4 regions of the Rhodococcoides sp. S146-33 genome follow, and region 1 is predicted to be linked to each of the others. Evidence: riboswitches for the same ligand, from Rfam matches in the RefSeq annotation. Region 1 holds a riboswitch; each other region holds the start of a gene.

Region 1 (4,340 bases):
GCCTCGGTGGCAGGCTGGCGCGGGCCGATCTCGACACGGCAAAACACGCGACCGGGCAGCCGATCGGTGGTATCGCCCCGGTCGGTCACCCCACGAACCTGGATACGTTCGTGGATCAGGATCTGGCCGGGTTCGCCGAGGTGTGGGCCGCGGCCGGCCACATCAACACGATTTTTCGGTCCACGTACACCGAGTTGTTGCGGATCACCGCAGGCTTGGCGATCGACGTGACCTGACCCCGCCGACGTCGAACCTCAGGATGCGAGCGTGGGTGCGATGCTCGATGCGCCGAGGACCTCGTCGACCGTGTCGACGTCGAAGCGAGTACCGCGAGCGCCGAGCAGCGGCAGAACCCCGGAGCTCAGGAATGTCGACTGCCGATTCACGTCGTCGTGGACCTGCAGCGTCACCCCGTCGGCGACGTCGGCTGCGGTGACGTCGGAGATCAGACTGGCCAACCCCGACGGCGTGCCGACGTAGCGGATGGACGACGGGCTGATCGGCGCGTCCAGCCCGCCGAACTCACGGCGAGCCGTCCGCGCATCGGCCGCGATGTGTACCTCGAGGTCGAGGAACACCGCCGTGCTGTCGGCCGACTCGCCGCGCTCGACGGCTTCGGCGCGTAGCCGCGCGCGTTGCTGCTGCGCTTCCCGCAGGTCGGAGGCTTGGATCCGGACAATGTTCGCATCCGGACCCACGGTCAGTTCGGACCAGATCTCATCGAATTCGACGGCGATGCGAGTGTGGTTGTGCGACATGAGTGGTGGTCCTGATTCTAGAAGTCGGAGAACGCATTCGGTCGGAGCGGAGCCGAAATCGAACACGAGCCGGACGCAGTGCGGCACAGATCCACATATCTGTTGCACCAGTGGCGGTTGCCCAGCCACGCGACACTCACGGTCATGACGCCATGCTAACCGTCCGAGGGGGTGCACGGGGATCCAACCCCGGCGGCACCATCAGCAAGGTCGGGGAACGGTCGCGGGTCGGGTACGGGGTTCCACCAGCCGGCGTCCTCCGCGTAGTCCCAGTTCGGTCCCGACTCGACCAGGGCGGCAAGCGCGTCGACGAGTCGGTCGACATCGGCCGAGGAACTGCCGAGACCGATGCTGGCTCGAACCGCGCCGTCCGCATGGCCCAGCCGGCGGAGCAGCGGGTGCGCGCAGAACTTTCCGTCCCGCACTCCGATGCCGTGCTCGGCGGAGAGGTACGCAGCCACCTCACCCGGGTCGCGTCCGGCCACCGTGAAGGTGACGATGCCGACGGTATCGGGCGCGTCGGCCCACACCTGCAGCAGTTCGACGCCGTCCAGATCAGCCAGGCCGCACCGCAGTCGGGACGACAATTCGTGCTCGTGTGCCTGCAGCTCGGCGTCGTCGAATCCTGCAATGGCCTCACAGGCTGCGGCCAGTGCGGCCACTCCGAGCACGTTGGGGGTGCCGGCCTCGTGGCGCTGAGGCGCTGGGGCCCACTCCGTGTGATCGATGCTCACGCTCCGAACCGCACCGCCACCGGCCAGGTGCGGCTCACCGGCGTCGAGCCAATCACGTGTGCCCACAAGCACTCCCGCCCCGAACGGGGCGTAGAGCTTGTGCCCGGAGAAGGCGAGGTAGTCCACGCCGAGTGCCGCGATGTCTATGCGGCGATGCGGAACGAGCTGAGCACCGTCCACTGCAATCCTGGCACCGTGGCGATGCGCCAGTGCGGCGAGTTCCGCAATGGGGAGGACCTCACCAGTGACGTTAGATGCCCCCGTGATCGCCAGCAGCGCAGCGGGTTTCGCGGCCAGTTCGGCGTCGAGACGCGCGATGGTCTCGGCCAGTGACGATGCGGCCACCACCACTCGGCGATCACGCCACGGAAGCAGGTTCGCATGATGCTCGATATCGAGCACCACGGTGTCGCCCGGCACACACGCAGCCAGCAGGTTGAGCGAGTCGGTGGTGTTCCGCGTGAACACCGCCACCGAATCATTCTGCGCACCAACAAAATCGGCGACAGTTACCCGAGCCTTCTCGTATGCGGCCGTCGAGACCCGCGAGGCGTAGCCGGCACCTCGATGCACGCTCGAGTAGAACGGCAGCAGTTCCGCGATCCGATCGGTCACTGCCGCCAGGGCCGGTGCGCTGGCCGCGTAGTCGAAGTTGGCGTAGGTGCACGTGCCACCCTGAACCAGGGGTACCTGCAGATCCGTGCCCGAAACAGGGGCAAAAGGAGCACAGGGGCGGGAAAGTACAGACGTCATGACAGATCAAGCCCTCACGTTCGAGGGACCCGCAACCGAAGAGTTCGTGAACGAGTCCGCGCTTGCCGCGCCGGTTTTCCGGCGTCAGCCTGGTCGTCACCCGGAGCACCCCACCGCGAAGGAGGGTTGCCGACCAGCAAGCCGGGGCTTGATGCTGGTACTCGTGACCGTGGGCAGAACCATTGCAAACCCGCTGCAGTTTTGTCAAGCCGGGACTCACACGTCTGCAGCAGTAGGATTTCCGCGGTAGGAGCGTGCGCTCGTTCACCTGCTGGCAAACAGAACGTGAGATAACCAACGGCGCTGCTGCTCGCCAGCACTACAGAGTCACTTGCCAACGAACGAGAAGGACGCCCGGTTGTCTGTGCATCAAGAGAACGATCTGCCGGGTTCGAGCGCGGACATCGCGCCTGCCCCGGCGGCGTTTCTTCGCTCGTCGCTCGCTCCTCCCGCCCGGACGCTCATCGACGTTCTCCGCGAGACCGCCCATCGCTTTCCCGACGCCCCGGCAATCGACGACGGCGCGGTGTCGGTCAGCTACTCGGAGCTGTTGGACGACATCGCCGAGGGCGCTCAATGGCTCGCCAATGCGGGCGTTCGGCGCGGCGATCGCGTCGGCATCCGTATGCCGTCGGGTTCTTTTTCGCTCTACGTGGCCATTCTGTCCATCCTTGCCGCCGGTGCCGCGTACGTTCCGGTCGACGCGGACGACCCCGAAGAGCGTGCCGAGCTCGTCTTCGGCGAGGCCAAGGTCACGGCCATCGTCACCGCAGGCGGTATCGCGGCCGGTACCGCCCCGAAACAAGACGTACCCCAGGACGCCGCCCGACCGCCTACCCCCGAGGACGATGCCTGGGTCATCTTCACCTCGGGTTCGACGGGTACGCCCAAGGGCGTTGCGGTCAGTCATCGCAACGCGGCGGCGTTCGTCGATGCCGAGGCGCGCATGTTTCTACAGAAGGATCCGTTGGGCCCAGGTGATCGCGTACTCGCCGGCCTGTCGGTGGCGTTCGACGCCTCGTGCGAAGAGATGTGGTTGGCGTGGCGGCACGGTGCGTGCCTGGTGCCCGCGCCGCGGTCGCTGGTGCGGTCCGGCTTCGATCTCGGTCCGTGGCTCGTCTCCCGCGACATCAGTGTCGTCTCGACGGTGCCGACCCTCGCGTCGCTGTGGCCCGCGGTCGCACTCGAGGCAGTGCGGCTGCTCATCTTCGGCGGCGAAGCCTGCCCCCCGGAGCTGGCCGAGCGACTCGCCGTCGAGGGCCGCGAGGTCTGGAACACCTACGGCCCCACCGAAGCAACGGTCGTCGCGTGCGCGGCCATCATGGACGGGAAGGGTCCCGTCCGCATCGGATTGCCGTTGGACGGGTGGGACCTGGCGGTGGTCGACGCGTCGGGCGCTCCCGTGCAGGTGGGTGACATCGGTGAACTCGTCATCGGTGGCGTCGGTCTGGCGCGGTATCTCGATCCGGCCAAGGACGCCGAGAAGTACGCGCCGATGCCCTCCCTCGGTTGGGAGCGGGCTTATCGCAGCGGCGATCTGGTCAAACTCGAACTCGAAGGCCTGCTCTTCCAGGGCCGCGCCGACGATCAGGTCAAGCTCGGTGGTCGACGCATCGAACTCGGCGAGATAGACAATGCGCTGCAAGCACTTCCGGGCGTCAGCGGTGCCGCCGCGGCCGTGCGCAAGACCGGTGCGGGTAACTCGGTTCTCGTCGGCTACCTCGCCAGTACCGACCCCGATTTCGATCTCGAAGCCGCCCGAACGCTGTTGGCCGAGCAGCTGCCGTCGGCGCTGGTTCCACGGCTCGCGTTGGTCGAGGAGATGCCCACGCGCACCTCGGGCAAGGTCGACCGCAATGCGCTGCCGTGGCCATTGCCCGGCTCGGCGGGCGCGTCGGCTCTCGGCGGCACGGCGGGGTGGGTGGCGCAGCTGTGGACCAACATCCTCGGCGCTCAAGTCAACGACGAGAACGCCGACTTCTTCGCCAACGGCGGCGGATCCTTGTCGGCCGCGCAGCTGGTGACAGCGTTGCGCGAGCGGTTCCCCGAGGTCACCGTCGCGCAGTTGTACGACCATCCCCGATTGGGTTCGCTC
Region 2 (4,340 bases), on a different contig from region 1:
GGCCTCGCTGATTGACGATGTGTTCGCCCTTCGCGTCGAGCACCTCGAGTGTGGTGGGAAAGTCCTTACCGATGTCGTCTGGTCCTGTTTGCAACAGTGCGACCAGTCGGCATTCGAGCATGCGGGTGTCGCGTGGAACTGTGCAGGTATCCCAGACTCCGCCGAGGATGTCGAGCATGTCGTTGGAGGCTCGCGCGTATTCGGCGAAGAACAACCCGGTGATGATCATAGGCTTCCTCTTTCGATCACGAATTCCCCTGAGGTCAAACGTCCCTGGCCAGCCGCGTCGATCGAGGCAGTCACCATCGCAACTGTAGGCGGCGCGGCTGTCGCCCGTCGTCTTGTCTTCATCCTCGCGCCTGCGGGGGGTGGGGTCGGCTGCTCCGGTATGACTGCTGCCGCCCCGGCACGGAACGCATATCCACTCGAGTGTTCCCGACGGCTACTTCCGCCGGGGCGAGGCTGCGATCGTGATGGCCGCACTACCGCTCCCGCTACCAAGAACCCTGGAGGTTCACGATTTTCTGAATACAGAAAATGATGTACCGTTTTGACATGGATCTCTTGACCAACGTGTCGGTGCTGTCACGGTTCGGCCACGCGCTGTCCGACGAAACCCGCACCAGAGTGCTGCTGGCGCTGAAAGACACACCGAGGTACCCGGCCGAACTCGCCGACGCGCTGGGTGTGACGCGACAGAAGTTGTCCAATCACCTCGCCTGCCTACGTGGCTGCGGCTTGGTCGTTGCCGTACCGGACGGACGCCGGACCCGGTACGAGTTAGCGGACAACAAAATCGGTCTGGCGCTGGAGGACTTGCTGAAAGTTGTTCTTGCGGTCGACCCGACCTGCTGCCCGGCCTCGACCACCGAGGGCTGCTGCTGATGCCCGCCGGGCTGGGCATGTCATCGCCGCCGAACTCGCCCTCGAACGAGCGGCGCGCCATTCTGTCCACGCGCATTCGCTGGTTCGTCGCGGCGACGATCCTCTACAACGTGATCGAAGCCGCCATCGCCATTGCCGAGGGTGCTCGTGTCTCGTCGACCGCACTGGTCGGGTTCGGCCTCGATTCGATCATCGAGGTGTCCTCGGCAGCGGCTGTGGCATGGCAGTTCTCGGCCAAGGATCCCGAGGCGAGAGAGAAGACCGCACTACGAGTCATCGCATTCTCGTTCTTCGGGCTGGCTGCGTACGTCACACTCGATGCCGTTCGCGCACTGTTCGGATTCGCAGCCGCCGAGCATTCGACAGTCGGAATCGTCCTTGCAGCAGTCAGTTTGGTGATCATGCCGACGCTCTCATGGGCTCAACGTCGGACCGGACGTGAGCTGGGTTCCGTCACCGCCGTCGCAGACTCGAAACAGACTTTGCTGTGCACCTACCTCTCCGCCGTTCTCCTGATCGGATTACTCCTCAACAGTCTCTTCGGTTGGTCGTGGGCCGACCCTGTAGCTGCCCTCGTCATTGCAGGTCTCGCCACAAAGGAGGGAATGAACGCGTGGAAAGGCGATACCTGCTGCGCGCCTCTACCCACCCGCACCGAATCGGACGAACACCGCTGCGGCTGCTGCGAGTGACGCCTGCCGGGTTGGCGCGGACGCTGACCAGTCAACTTCCTTCGGCGTCGAGTGGACCTTTCGGCTGCCTTGCTCCTGCAGTGGACGAGCGTTCTGTTCGATCACGGAGCGGAATTCGTCGAGTTGCTCCGCCGAGGCCTGCACCGGCGTGGTCATGACAATCCACTGCACGCCCTCTGTGCATGGGGGAGTAGTGAGGGACCCGGAGTAGCGCACGTTCGTCCGATCGGTAGGTACCAGGGCGCTGGGATCGAAATCAGTGAGCTCCGCGATCTCGCCGACGGGAGGCAGTTTCTCGACGTAGTTTCTCAATGCTGCGTTGGCTACCCCCTTGTCGATCAGGACGCTGACGACGGTGATGCTTCCGTCCTCTGCGGTGTGCACCAGATGTAGCTCAGCGTCGTGGCGGACGCCGTCGAGTTCGTGCTCGGCCGGTTCGTGGAGGTGGAACTGTGTCAGCGCGAAGTGCTTGTCCCCGAGGATCACCTCCGATCCTGGTGTCTCATCCGTCTGCACCGTATGTGTGGTGTTTTTAAGGGCGATAACGCCTGTGCTGTAGGCGCATTGGAGCGCAGGAAGATCGGCGGCTGTGGCGTCGTGAAGGTCGATCGGTGATTGAGCCGACGTGTCGGCGCAGGCACCCCAGTCGGGGCTGAGCGTCGGCCACGCATCGGGGCCGAGTTCGCCGTCGTACGCACCGCCCCGTGCATCGACGACTACTGAGCCTGAACTCGATCTGAGCTCGGGGCGATCCAATTGATCGGCCGATCCATGTCGTACCCCTCGGCTATTGTCGAGGAAGGTTCAAGAGCAATAGCCGTAGGTACCTGGCCGGCTGTTCGGCAACCCCGTCTCCATCGACAGGGGTGCCCCAGGGGAAGAACCGGCGTATCCCGCAACCGCGGGACCGCAAGTCGATGGAGGGTTGCACCTCCAGGATGAGGTGAACAATGTCCGGAAGAGACGAACTCGCAGCAGCGCAGGCCAAGTGGGAACCCATTCCGCCCGAGCGCCGTCGTGCCTGGTGCCAGACACTGCTGAGCTATCCACCGATATGGTTCGGGGCATTTCCGATGCTCGAAACCCGGAGGCTGGTGCTCGAGGGTGGATATGCGAACAGTGAGACCTGGATCGACCTGGCGAAACGTGCTGAAGCAGTGGGTTTTACACCGCGTACGTGGTTGATATTTCGGCAGAGTCTCGAGCCGGCTTATTTGAAAGATCGGTTCCCGTCTCATCCCGAGAACATGCCCAAGCGGCGTGGGAACGGCGGCGTCGAGACAGTGGTGGTCGATCCCGAGGACTTCTCCGAGTGGCCATGGCTGTTCGAGGCGGGATATCGCGCGGGCGAGGCGACCTGGCAGGCGTTGTCTCGCTGAAGCCGTCCACCAGGCCTCCGAAAGGGCCGGCCTGTCAGTGGAACCGGCGCGATCCCTACTGCGTCTGATCCTGTGGGGCGGCGATCTGGCCGCGTTGGGGGAGGGACAGAAATAACAGTTCCAACTGATTTTCCACCAGTGGTCTACGTGCCGTGCGTCGAATCGGTGACCACGCCGGACGAAGCGACAGTCAAACTGCGGACCACGCGCGATGGGCGATCCGCGTTGCTCGTCTTCTCGGCACTGGACCGGCTGCACACCTGTGTAGGTCCGGATGAACCATGGCTGGTGATGCCCACGGAGCGGCTCGCAACGGTTCGCGAAGGCGCGCCATTCGATCTTGTACTTCTCGACGTCGTCGATCCGCGGAGTGAATGGTCGTCGACGTCATGGCCCTGTTCGTGGACCCAGTTGCCGTGCAGTCCGAAGCGGCACGGATGTCCGAGGCGGCCGCCTACGTGGACACGCTGGCAACGTCGATCCCCGGCGATGTCGATGGGGGCGTAGGAACTGCAGCGATTCTCGGGATCATGTCGATTTCCGTCGAGTCTGCCGGCGATTTGAGCCTGGCGCTCGCGGGTTTCGGCGACGTCGTCTCGGAGAGTGTCGATCGCTACTCGGAACAAGACCTGGCCGCGGCCGACCAGGTCAATGTTGCCCTGTGGGAAGAGCAGCGATGACCGTCGATACCCACGTGAACGGCGATTCCGGTTCGGTCCGCTTGGCAGCCGGATGGCTACGCGACCAACTTGCGTCGAACATCGACGTCACCGGCGAAACGATGTATTCCATTCGGAACACCGTCGATTCGGCCTGGGACGGGCCGGCATCTCGACTCGCGTGCGAGAAATTGACTGACGGCGCGCAGCGAACTGTGGATATGGCGGCCGCGGCCCGCACCTATGCCTCCGCGATTGATGCCTTTGCCACCGAACTCCAGAACGCACACGTTCGGATGGCAGATGTTCGGACCGATGCGGCCGCGGCGGGCCTGACACTCAGCGGTCACCTCATTCTCGACCCCGGTGCGGAGTCCGACGCGCATCGCCTTGCGTACGAAGCGGCATCACACGGTGCCGATGCGGCGCGACAGATCGAGACCCTGGCCGGCGAAACACTGAAGAACGTATGGCTGGAGGTTACCGAGAGCTGGTTCATTATCGCTTCCGACCTACTCGGCGGAGCGGCCGAAGGCCTGGCCTCGAAGCACGTCTCCCTGCTGACGAAGCGCGCAGACGTTCTCGCCGAGGAAGCGGCGAAGTATCTACGGCTGGCCCAGTCTGCCCCGCTTACAGAAGGTTTGGGTAGCGCCGGCGACGCGATCGGTGACGGGGCTGCGGCAGTTGCCGACACGGGGTCGGCAATCGGAGAGTTGGCGACGGGG
Region 3 (4,340 bases), 140 kb from region 1:
TTCCCGTCCGACATCCCGTCGGCACCCTGCTCACCGAGATAGAAGAACGCATCCCGACGCTTCTTCGGCTTGGGCTTGCCGTTCTCGTCCTCGTCCTCGTCTTCGTCGTAGTCGCCGTCGGGGCTGAGGATCGAATCCAGGTGAGCCACCAACGGCGCGAAGTCGTCGGGCCGTCGGGTGCAGGCGTAGCCCACCAATTGCTGTTCGGCGAGATCGCGGGTCTGCGGATCGACACTGGCCGGCAAGTGCTTGAAGAATTCGCGGATCATCTGCACATGTTTGGCATCGAGCAATCCCGCCCGCAGCGCTGCCGCGGTGTGCGGCAACAACGGAGGTAGGACTTCACCGGACAGTGCGGTGCGATCCCCCAATTCGGCGGCCAGACGCACTCGCGCTCCGGCGGCGCGTGGGGTGATGCGCAGCATCCATGCCACCGAGCACGGTACCGAGCCGGGATACACATCGAGGCCGCGCTGATCGATCAGCTCGTTGAGCCAGGTGTACGAGTACGCGGTCACGGATCGGGTGAGTGTTTCCATGCGTTGGATCACCGCACGCCGGTCGGCGTTCGTCCACGACACCGACCCCTGCCCGGCCAACTCCGCCACCGCGGACTCGACCCGGTCGATCAGCGCCGACAGTGCGGGATCGGACACGACAGGGGGAGGCGGCACCGTCTCGATGCCGTCCACCCCTGATCCGCCGTCCCCCGAAAGCATGAACAGAATCTATCGCGACCCACCGACAGACTTTCGAACACGCGTTCCAACTCGCGCTCGGCTGCCGGGATGCCGAGTCGAAGTGCTGCAGTATGTGGCGGATTACACATCGACCACAAGTGTGACGTTGTCGATTTTCAGTAACGACGAGTCGCGTAGATGCTGGTGAGGGCGTTCAATATCCCCCAAGGCGGTCGTAACGACCACAGCATCGTTGCTTGCATCGGTGACGAAAGCCACTGCTTGGCAGTACCTCCGAACTCGAGTGCCGAGCCGGTGTCCAATGTTGTGTTACGACCCAGTGGGGATGATCGACATGAACGACGCATTCCGTTTCGCCGCTTCGTGCAGTTCATCGAAAGAACTGATCAGTCGACTTCAGTTCGGTACGACTGACCTGTGGCCGGAGGATGTCGCCCCTTCGACCCGCTGGCGCTACATGGCCGACCTCATAGATTCCGATCGGGGCATGCTCGTCGAACTCGACGGTGCACTGTCGGGGCCGGTTGTGGACGCGCTCGTCGCGACGGCGGAATTGTGCAGGCAATCGGCCATCGAACCTGTGCCCGCAGCCGATTGGGAGTATCTCCGTCGGGCGTTGGGATGGCTGGAGCGCAGTAGTGCCGGTGTCGATTGCGCTCTCATCGCCGTGGGCGAAGAATTGGCACTCATGGGTCTCGACGGGGCGGAGCAGGATTTTTCGGTTGCGACCTGGCTGTGTATGGACGTGCTGGATCGGTTTTGCGCCGCTGGTGAAACGGTCGACTTTTGGGTGCAACGCATGATCGACGTGCGATCCGATATGGTTGAGCGACAGCTTGATTCGGATTCGGTCGTCAGTGAAAAAGCGGAATTGACAGTTGCCGTCTGATTGGGAGGGCTCGTCCGTTCACTCTGTTCGAGACTTTCGTCGGTAAGTCCATTTTCTACCCCGGTTGGCAACTGCGCCTACCCTCTCGTAGTATCGAATACGAAGGACCATCCAGAGCGACCGAGAGACCTGGCTCTATGACGTCGCAGCAACCCCCCGCTCGTCGGGTGAGGGTGCTACCGCCGGGACCGATGGAGGAATACACGTGAACACCCGAGTCGCCTCAGGCTTTGTCGACGGATGTCGTCGGCTTCATGTCGATCTGTGCCGTCTGAACGGGTCGACCTGTCTCAGCTGACATTTCGGCTCAGCTCGTACTTCACGTTTCACTTCATCATCTGCGCGCACTCCTTCCTGGGCACACCCAGCTCGGACGCTGGACCGTGCGCGCGATCGACCAGATACCGGAGACACCCACGTGTCCACTCGCCCTGTACTTCTGGTGGCCGGAGTAGTTGCCGCCACCGCCACATTGCTCGCCGGGTGCGCAGGTAGCGCCACCACCTCGGCCGCCGACGCCGGACCACCGCAGTCCGGAGGGACGCTGCGTTACGGCCTGTCCGGGGCTCCCACCTGCTCCGATCCGGCGCAGGCGGGTACGAATCAAACGATCTACGTGACTCGCCAGGTGGTCGATTCGCTCACCGACCAGAACTCTGACACCGGCGAGATCGAGCCGTGGTTGGCCGAAAGTTGGGAAGTGACTCCCGACGCGAAATCCTTCACCTTCCAGCTGAAAGATGGCGTGACGTTCAGTGACGGCACTCCGCTCGACGCCACCGCCGTCAAGGACAATTTCGACGCCATCACCGGCACCCTCGGTGCCGCCAAGGCGCCGCTGGCCGCCAGTTACCTCACCGGGTACCAAGGTGCCACGGTCGTCGATCCGCTCACGGTTCGCATCGACTTCTCGGCACCCAATGCGCAGTTTCTGCAGGCGAGTTCGACGCCTCAGCTCGGGATTCAGTCCACCGCGACGTCGGCCCAGTCGGCGGAGTCTCGGTGCTTGGGCACCAATATCGGATCGGGACCGTTCACCTATGCGGACTATCAGCAGGACCGTTCCGTCGCTTTGGCCAAGCGAAGCGGATACAACTGGGGCTCTGCGGTATTCGCTCACCAGGGCGAGGCGTACCTGGACCGTATCGAGTTCACGATCGTGCCCGAGTCGGGTGTGCGTACCGGTAGTCTTTCCTCCGATCAGCTCGACGCCGTCAGCGACGCACTACCGCAGGACGCGCCGCAGATCGAGGCGACCGGTGGCCGAATCCTGACGGCATCCAACCCGGGCGTTCCGTTCGGCATTCAGCCCAACGTCACTCGCGGTGCGCTACAGGACCCCGCCGTCCGGACGGCCTTGGTGCCGGCGATCAACCGTCAGGAACTCGTCGATACGGTCCTCGGCCCCGACTTCCGAACAGCGACAAGCACGTTGGCCAGCGCCACGCCGGGTTACGTCGAGCTCGCCGATGTCACCTACGACCCCGATAAGGCGAAGTCGCTGCTCGACGCCGCGGGCTGGGTTCCCGGTGGAGACGGCATCCGTGAAAAGGACGGGCAGAAGCTGAGTTTCAAGGTCATGTACTCGGCGGTGTTCGCCGGCAACCAGGCGATTCTGGAACTGACCCAACAGCAACTGCGTGCAGTGGGTGTCGACCTGCAGCTCGAGCTGGTCTCCAATTCGGAGGCGACGGCGCGGCAAGGCACAAAGGACTACGACGCGACGTACTACAACAGCACTCGCGCCGACGGCGACATTCTGCGTACCTCGTTTGCGGTGGACGGACGAAACCTGAACGCCCGCGGTCCGATCCCGGATCTGGATGCAACGTTGACCGATCAGCTCTCGACCACCGACGTGGCGGCGCGCAACGAGATAATCGCCACCGCGCAGCAGCAGGTGCTCGACAACGGCTTGTGGATTCCCACGATCGAACTCTCCCAGGCCGTCGGCGCGGCGTCGACAGTGCAGGATCTGAAATTCGAGGCCTCGGCCCGCCTTCAGTTCTTCGACACTTGGCTGAACGCATGATCCGCTACATCGGACAGCGAGTACTGCAAGCAGTGGCAGTGCTGTGGGCTGCGTTCACCATTTCGTTCATCGTGCTGTTCCTGCTGCCGTCGGACCCGGTCAGTCTTGCCGTGGACTCGGCGGGCTCTGGTACCCCAGCCGACGCTGCGGCCATCGCTGAACTGCAGGCTCGTTACGGTCTCGATCAGCCGGTGCTGGTGCAGTATTGGCATTCACTGGTCGGGGCTGTGCAGGGCGACTTCGGATTGTCCATCGCCACCGGCCAGCCAGTGACGACGGCCATCCTGGACGCGGTGCCCAGCACGCTCGGCTTGGCGGGGACGGCCCTGGTGCTGGCCGTCGTGTGCGGAGCCGCGGTGGCCTACGCCGCCACGTATACCGAGATCCCATGGCTGAAGAACCTGCTGCTTGCGCTCCCACCGCTCGGGGTGGCAGTGCCGACGTTTTGGGTAGGACTACTGCTGCTGCAACTGTTCTCGTTCCGACTGCGCTGGTTCCCGGCGTTCGGTGACGACGGCGTAGCGTCGTTGGTGCTGCCTGCGGTGACACTGGCGTTGCCGACCGGTGCTGTCATCGCGCAGGTCCTGGCTACCAGCATGACCACCACGTGGAAGCAGCCGTTCGTGGATGTGGCTCGCGCCAAGGGGGTCTCACGCCTTCGGGTGCAGTCGCGACACGTTCTGCGTCTGTCCTCGATCCCCGCCTTCACGATTGCCGG
Region 4 (4,340 bases), on a different contig from region 1:
GGGCCGGACACGTGCGAATCGCCCGTCAGGGCATGTTCGACCAGAACGACATTGCTGCGGTCGGTGGCGAGTTCGCCCCACCGCTGCACCGCGACGGTGACCTGGGGAATACGAGCGCCGTTCTCGAGATCGAGACCGCCGATGTCTATGGTGCCCAGCCGGCCGTCCGGAGACGGAAGAACCGCCTCCGGACGAACGCCTGTGTCGCAGCTGTGACTCAAGATGCCGCCGCGCTGAAGCCGACCTCGAGGTCGGCGATGATGTCGTCGATTCCTTCGATTCCCACTGCCAGGCGAACCAGGCCGGGTGTCACTCCCGATGCCAGCTGCTCTTCGGGAGTCAACTGGGAATGGGTGGTGGACGCGGGATGAATGACGAGTGAGCGCACGTCTCCGATGTTAGCGACGTGGCTGTGCAGTGTGAGCGCGTTGACGAACTTCTTGCCCGCGTCCACTCCGCCCTTCAACTCGAAGGCGACGATCGCACCCTGCCCCTTGGGCAACAACTCCTGGCCGCGTCGGTACCACGGAGACGATTCGAGTCCGGCGTAGTTGATCGAGACGACGTCGTCGCGGCCGGCGAGGAACTCGGCCACCTTCTGTGCGTTCGCCACATGCCGCTCGATTCGCAGGCTCAACGTCTCGATGCCTTGGCTGATGAGGAAGGCGTTGAACGGCGAGACCGCCGCACCGATGTCACGCAGCAACTGCACGCGTGCCTTCAATGCAAATGCGGGCGCGCCTAGATCGGCGAAGACCACACCGTGGTAGCTCGGATCCGCGGTGGTGAAGTTGGGGTGGCGGCCCTGGGTCCAATCGAAGGTGCCACCGTCGACGATGACGCCCGCGATGGCCGTGCCGTGCCCGCCCAGATACTTGGTCGCCGAGTGCACGACGATGTCGGCACCGTGCTTCAGGGGCTGTAGCAGGTACGGCGTCGCTACCGTGTTGTCCACGATCAACGGGATGCCGTTCTCGTGGGCTACCGCCGAGATACCGGGGATGTCGAGAATGTCGTTCTTCGGGTTGGAGATCGATTCGCCGTAGAACGCCTTGGTCGACGGCGTGATCGCGGCACGCCACTGCTCGAGATCATCGGGATCGTCGACAAACGAGACGGTGATGCCCAGCTTGGGGAGCGTGTAGTGGAAGAGGTTGTACGTGCCGCCGTACAGCCGCGGGCTCGAGACGATGTGGTCGCCTGCTTCCGCGAGGTTGAGAATCGCGAACGTCTCGGCGGCCTGACCCGATGCGAGCAAGAGCGCGGCGACGCCACCTTCGAGGGCGGCGATGCGCTGCTCGACGACGTCCTGCGTCGGGTTGATGATGCGGGTATAGATATTGCCCGGCTCCGCCAGACCGAACAACGCGGCCGCGTGATCGGTGTTGTCGAACGTGTACGAGGTGGTCTGGTAGATCGGCAAGGCGCGAGCGTTGGTAGCGCCGTCCGGGGTCTGGCCCGAGTGAATCTGCTTGGTCTCGAAGCTCCAGTTGGCAGCCGGATCGGTGAACGGATCCTCGGTGGGTGCTCCGGTGGCGTCGACGATGTCGGGGGTCGAATCGGTCATGGCTGGTGATACTCCGTTTTCTTGAGACGAGTCTGTCTACGACGAATCGAATGTCGAATGATGCTCGAGAAGTCGAGCGTTACGGGGCGTATCGGTACAGCAACACATGAGAGAACCTCCTGACAGGCCTCGGCCCCAGGAGGCCGAAGATTCAGTGGGTCCGCTGCCTGCGGACCCGCGCTTGTCGATCCGGTACTCGCGTGCCGGATCGGCCTGGTCGTTCACCCGGGGCACCCCACCGCGGTTGGAGGGTTGCCGGCCAGCAAGCCGGGGCTCGATGCTGGCACTCATGACCTGGCGAAGATGTTACCGGGTGCGGACATGGCACAGAAACAAGGGCTCGGTGCGTCGGCCGGTGGGGCTCGAGCAGATGCTCGGGTGAGGACAATCACCGCGCTGCGACTCGAAAACCAGTTGCCCGAGGGAAGACAATGAACGGGCTGGCTGTTCTCTTACTCGGTTGTGCTGTGCTGAATCGATTCGGCCGGCCGCCGTTCTTGTTGCTCACTCACCCGATCGAAACGAAGGTAGTACCGCTGTGACTGTCACCGATTCCGCTTTGTCCCGAGTCAGCGCTGTGCGCGGCAGGGTGTCGAGTGGTCTGAGTGTCAGTCATCGACCGCACTCGACCCGTCGCAAACTCGCGATGTTGGCCCTGTCCATCGGCGGCTTCGGCATCGGCACCACGGAATTTGCGTCGATGGGCTTGCTGCCGGACATCGCCACCACGATGGGGATCTCCGAGCCTTCCGCGGGTCACATGATCTCTGCCTACGCGCTGGGCGTCGTGGTCGGCGCGCCCACCATCGCTGCCCTGGCTGCGCGCGTTCCCCGGCGGATGTTGCTGCTGGTGCTGATGGTCGCCTTCACCCTGGGCAACATCGGCACGGTGTTCGCACCCAGCTTCAACGAGCTGGTCGCTTCGCGATTCGTCGCCGGCCTGCCGCACGGCGCGTACTTCGGAGTGGCTGCGCTGGTGGCTGCACACCTGGCCGAGCCGGGTAAACGGGCCAAAGCTGTCGCGATGGTGATGATGGGCCTTTCGGTCGCCAACGTCGTCGGCGTACCGGTCGCAACCTGGATCGGGCAGGCGCTGGGTTGGCGCAGTGCGTTCGCTCTCGTAGCGGTCATCGGTGCCCTCACGGTCGCCGCGCTCGCTGTGTGGATGCCGCGCCTCGACGCCATGCCGACCACCAGTCCCATCACCGAACTGGGTGCGCTGCGCCGCAGTCAGGTCTGGATGACCCTGTTCGTGGGCATCGTCGGATTCGGTGGCATGTTCGCGGTGTACACCTACATCGCGTCGACGCTGACCGATGTCGCCGGCCTTGCTCGCGCGCTCGTTCCGGTCGCCCTGATGATCTATGGACTCGGGATGGTTGCAGGCAACTACGCGGGCGGCTGGCTGGCCGACCGATACCAGCTCAAGGGCACTTTCGTCGGCCTGGCTGCAACTGCAGTGTTCTTGGCGATGTTCGTGGCAGCGGCCCACAATCCGGTCACCGCTCTGCTTCTGGTGTTCCTGATCGGCGCGTCCGGCTCCTCGGTGGTTCCGGGGCTGCAAACGAGATTGATGGACGTGGCCGAAGACGCTCAGACGCTGGCCGCGTCGCTGAATCACGCCGCATTCAACCTGGCCAATGCCATCGGAGCCGCAGTCGGTGGTGCCGTGATCGCCGCCGGATTCGGCTACACGGCACCCGCGGCCGTCGGCTCGGGCCTGGCGGTGGCCGGTCTCGGTGTGCTGGCCACCGCCATGTGGATGGACAAGCGCGCGGCCGCGAAGTAGGCCGCCCGGTTCTGTCAGCCGGTGATCGTCGCTGCCGTTCCGTCGAGTGCGTCGGTCAGCGCCGGGGTCAGCTTGTCGATCACATACGGCAGGCTCAGCACGCTTGTGAAATAGATCGCCCCGGCCGTCACCCCGTCGGTGAAGACCAGATTGCCGTCCTGCACCGGCTCCAGCGCGTTGTACACCGCTTCTTTCTCCAACTGCGCGCGGTCGCCGGGCCCCTCGGTTCCCCAGATCAACACGTCGGCGACGTCGAGTACAGACAGGTTCTCCAGCGGAATACTGGCTTGAGCGCTACCGTCGGCCGGAACGTACGCGTCGATGTCGTCGGGGATCGCGAAGCCTAGCTCGGTGAGAAAGTCGGTGCTCAGTCCGTCCTGGTACGCAATCGCCTTGCCCTCGTAGAACGCGTTCTGCAAGAAGATCGCTTTCTTGCCTGCGAATTCCGGGTGGGCGGCAGCGGCGTCCGCGAACTTCTGGTTCACTCCGTCGATCAAGGCATCGACCTCGATCTTCCGGCCCAGAGCGCGTCCGATTTTCTCTGCCTGCACGTCCCACGGCTCGAAGTAGGCGGTCGACGCATCGGACTGCGCGAGCGTCGGTGCGATGTCGCTGAGAGTGTCGTACGTGTCCGCCGTCAGGCCTGCATTGGTGGCGATGATCAGATCGGGCTCGAGTGCGGCGATCTTCTCTGTCTCGAATCCATCGTCGTTCGAGAGAACCTCGGGCTGCGCGTCACCGAGCGCTTCCTGGGCCCACGGCCACGTTGCGTAGGGCTGTTCGCCGTACCACTCGGTGACGCCGACGGGTACGACGCCGAGCGCCAGGACGGTGTCCTGCTCGGTGTACCCCGCCACGACGATGCGAGTCGGTTCCGCGGGAACGACGGTCTCGCCGAACGCGTGCTCGATCGTGACCGGAAATGCGGACGAGCCGGCCGTGGAGCCCGTGCCCGTGCCCGCGGCAGGCGACGGCTCGTCATTC

Evidence for each region. Region 1 has a riboswitch for S-adenosylmethionine ahead of AC5WEY_RS07780 (aminotransferase class V-fold PLP-dependent enzyme). Riboswitches for the same ligand answer to the same signal wherever they lie in the genome.
Region 2: linked by a shared signal. The riboswitch ahead of AC5WEY_RS21355 (mandelate racemase/muconate lactonizing protein) and the one ahead of AC5WEY_RS07780 (aminotransferase class V-fold PLP-dependent enzyme) in region 1 are both predicted to bind S-adenosylmethionine.
Region 3: linked by a shared signal. The riboswitch ahead of AC5WEY_RS08525 (ABC transporter substrate-binding protein) and the one ahead of AC5WEY_RS07780 (aminotransferase class V-fold PLP-dependent enzyme) in region 1 are both predicted to bind S-adenosylmethionine.
Region 4: linked by a shared signal. The riboswitch ahead of AC5WEY_RS11245 (bifunctional o-acetylhomoserine/o-acetylserine sulfhydrylase) and the one ahead of AC5WEY_RS07780 (aminotransferase class V-fold PLP-dependent enzyme) in region 1 are both predicted to bind S-adenosylmethionine.

Annotation. Positions count from the first base shown of each region.
Region 1 covers NZ_JCAJWY010000001.1:1,616,241-1,620,580, reverse strand. Annotated here, with positions in the region: gene AC5WEY_RS07795 (YbaK/EbsC family protein) at 1-236, shown strand, start outside; gene AC5WEY_RS07790 (hypothetical protein) at 255-758, opposite strand; gene AC5WEY_RS07785 (hypothetical protein) at 776-904, opposite strand; gene AC5WEY_RS07780 (aminotransferase class V-fold PLP-dependent enzyme) at 914-2,245, opposite strand; SAM riboswitch class IV at 2,299-2,414, opposite strand; gene AC5WEY_RS07775 (Pls/PosA family non-ribosomal peptide synthetase) at 2,610-4,340, shown strand, end outside.
Region 2 covers NZ_JCAJWY010000006.1:71,633-75,972, reverse strand. Annotated here, with positions in the region: gene AC5WEY_RS21375 (DUF6941 family protein) at 1-229, opposite strand, end outside; gene AC5WEY_RS21370 (ArsR/SmtB family transcription factor) at 556-885, shown strand; gene AC5WEY_RS21365 (cation efflux transmembrane domain-containing protein) at 885-1,577, shown strand; gene AC5WEY_RS21360 (carbonic anhydrase) at 1,527-2,333, opposite strand; SAM riboswitch class IV at 2,380-2,499, shown strand; gene AC5WEY_RS21355 (mandelate racemase/muconate lactonizing protein) at 2,528-2,956, shown strand; gene AC5WEY_RS21350 (SseB family protein) at 3,029-3,463, shown strand; gene AC5WEY_RS21345 (hypothetical protein) at 3,346-3,636, shown strand; gene AC5WEY_RS21340 (hypothetical protein) at 3,633-4,340, shown strand, end outside.
Region 3 covers NZ_JCAJWY010000001.1:1,759,624-1,763,963, forward strand. Annotated here, with positions in the region: gene AC5WEY_RS08515 (HNH endonuclease signature motif containing protein) at 1-719, opposite strand, end outside; gene AC5WEY_RS08520 (hypothetical protein) at 1,189-1,590, shown strand; SAM riboswitch class I at 1,695-1,788, shown strand; gene AC5WEY_RS08525 (ABC transporter substrate-binding protein) at 2,009-3,622, shown strand; gene AC5WEY_RS08530 (ABC transporter permease) at 3,619-4,340, shown strand, end outside.
Region 4 covers NZ_JCAJWY010000002.1:589,501-593,840, forward strand. Annotated here, with positions in the region: gene metX (homoserine O-acetyltransferase MetX) at 1-221, opposite strand, end outside; gene AC5WEY_RS11245 (bifunctional o-acetylhomoserine/o-acetylserine sulfhydrylase) at 218-1,567, opposite strand; SAM riboswitch class IV at 1,740-1,862, opposite strand; gene AC5WEY_RS11250 (MFS transporter) at 2,214-3,356, shown strand; gene AC5WEY_RS11255 (ABC transporter substrate-binding protein) at 3,371-4,340, opposite strand, start outside.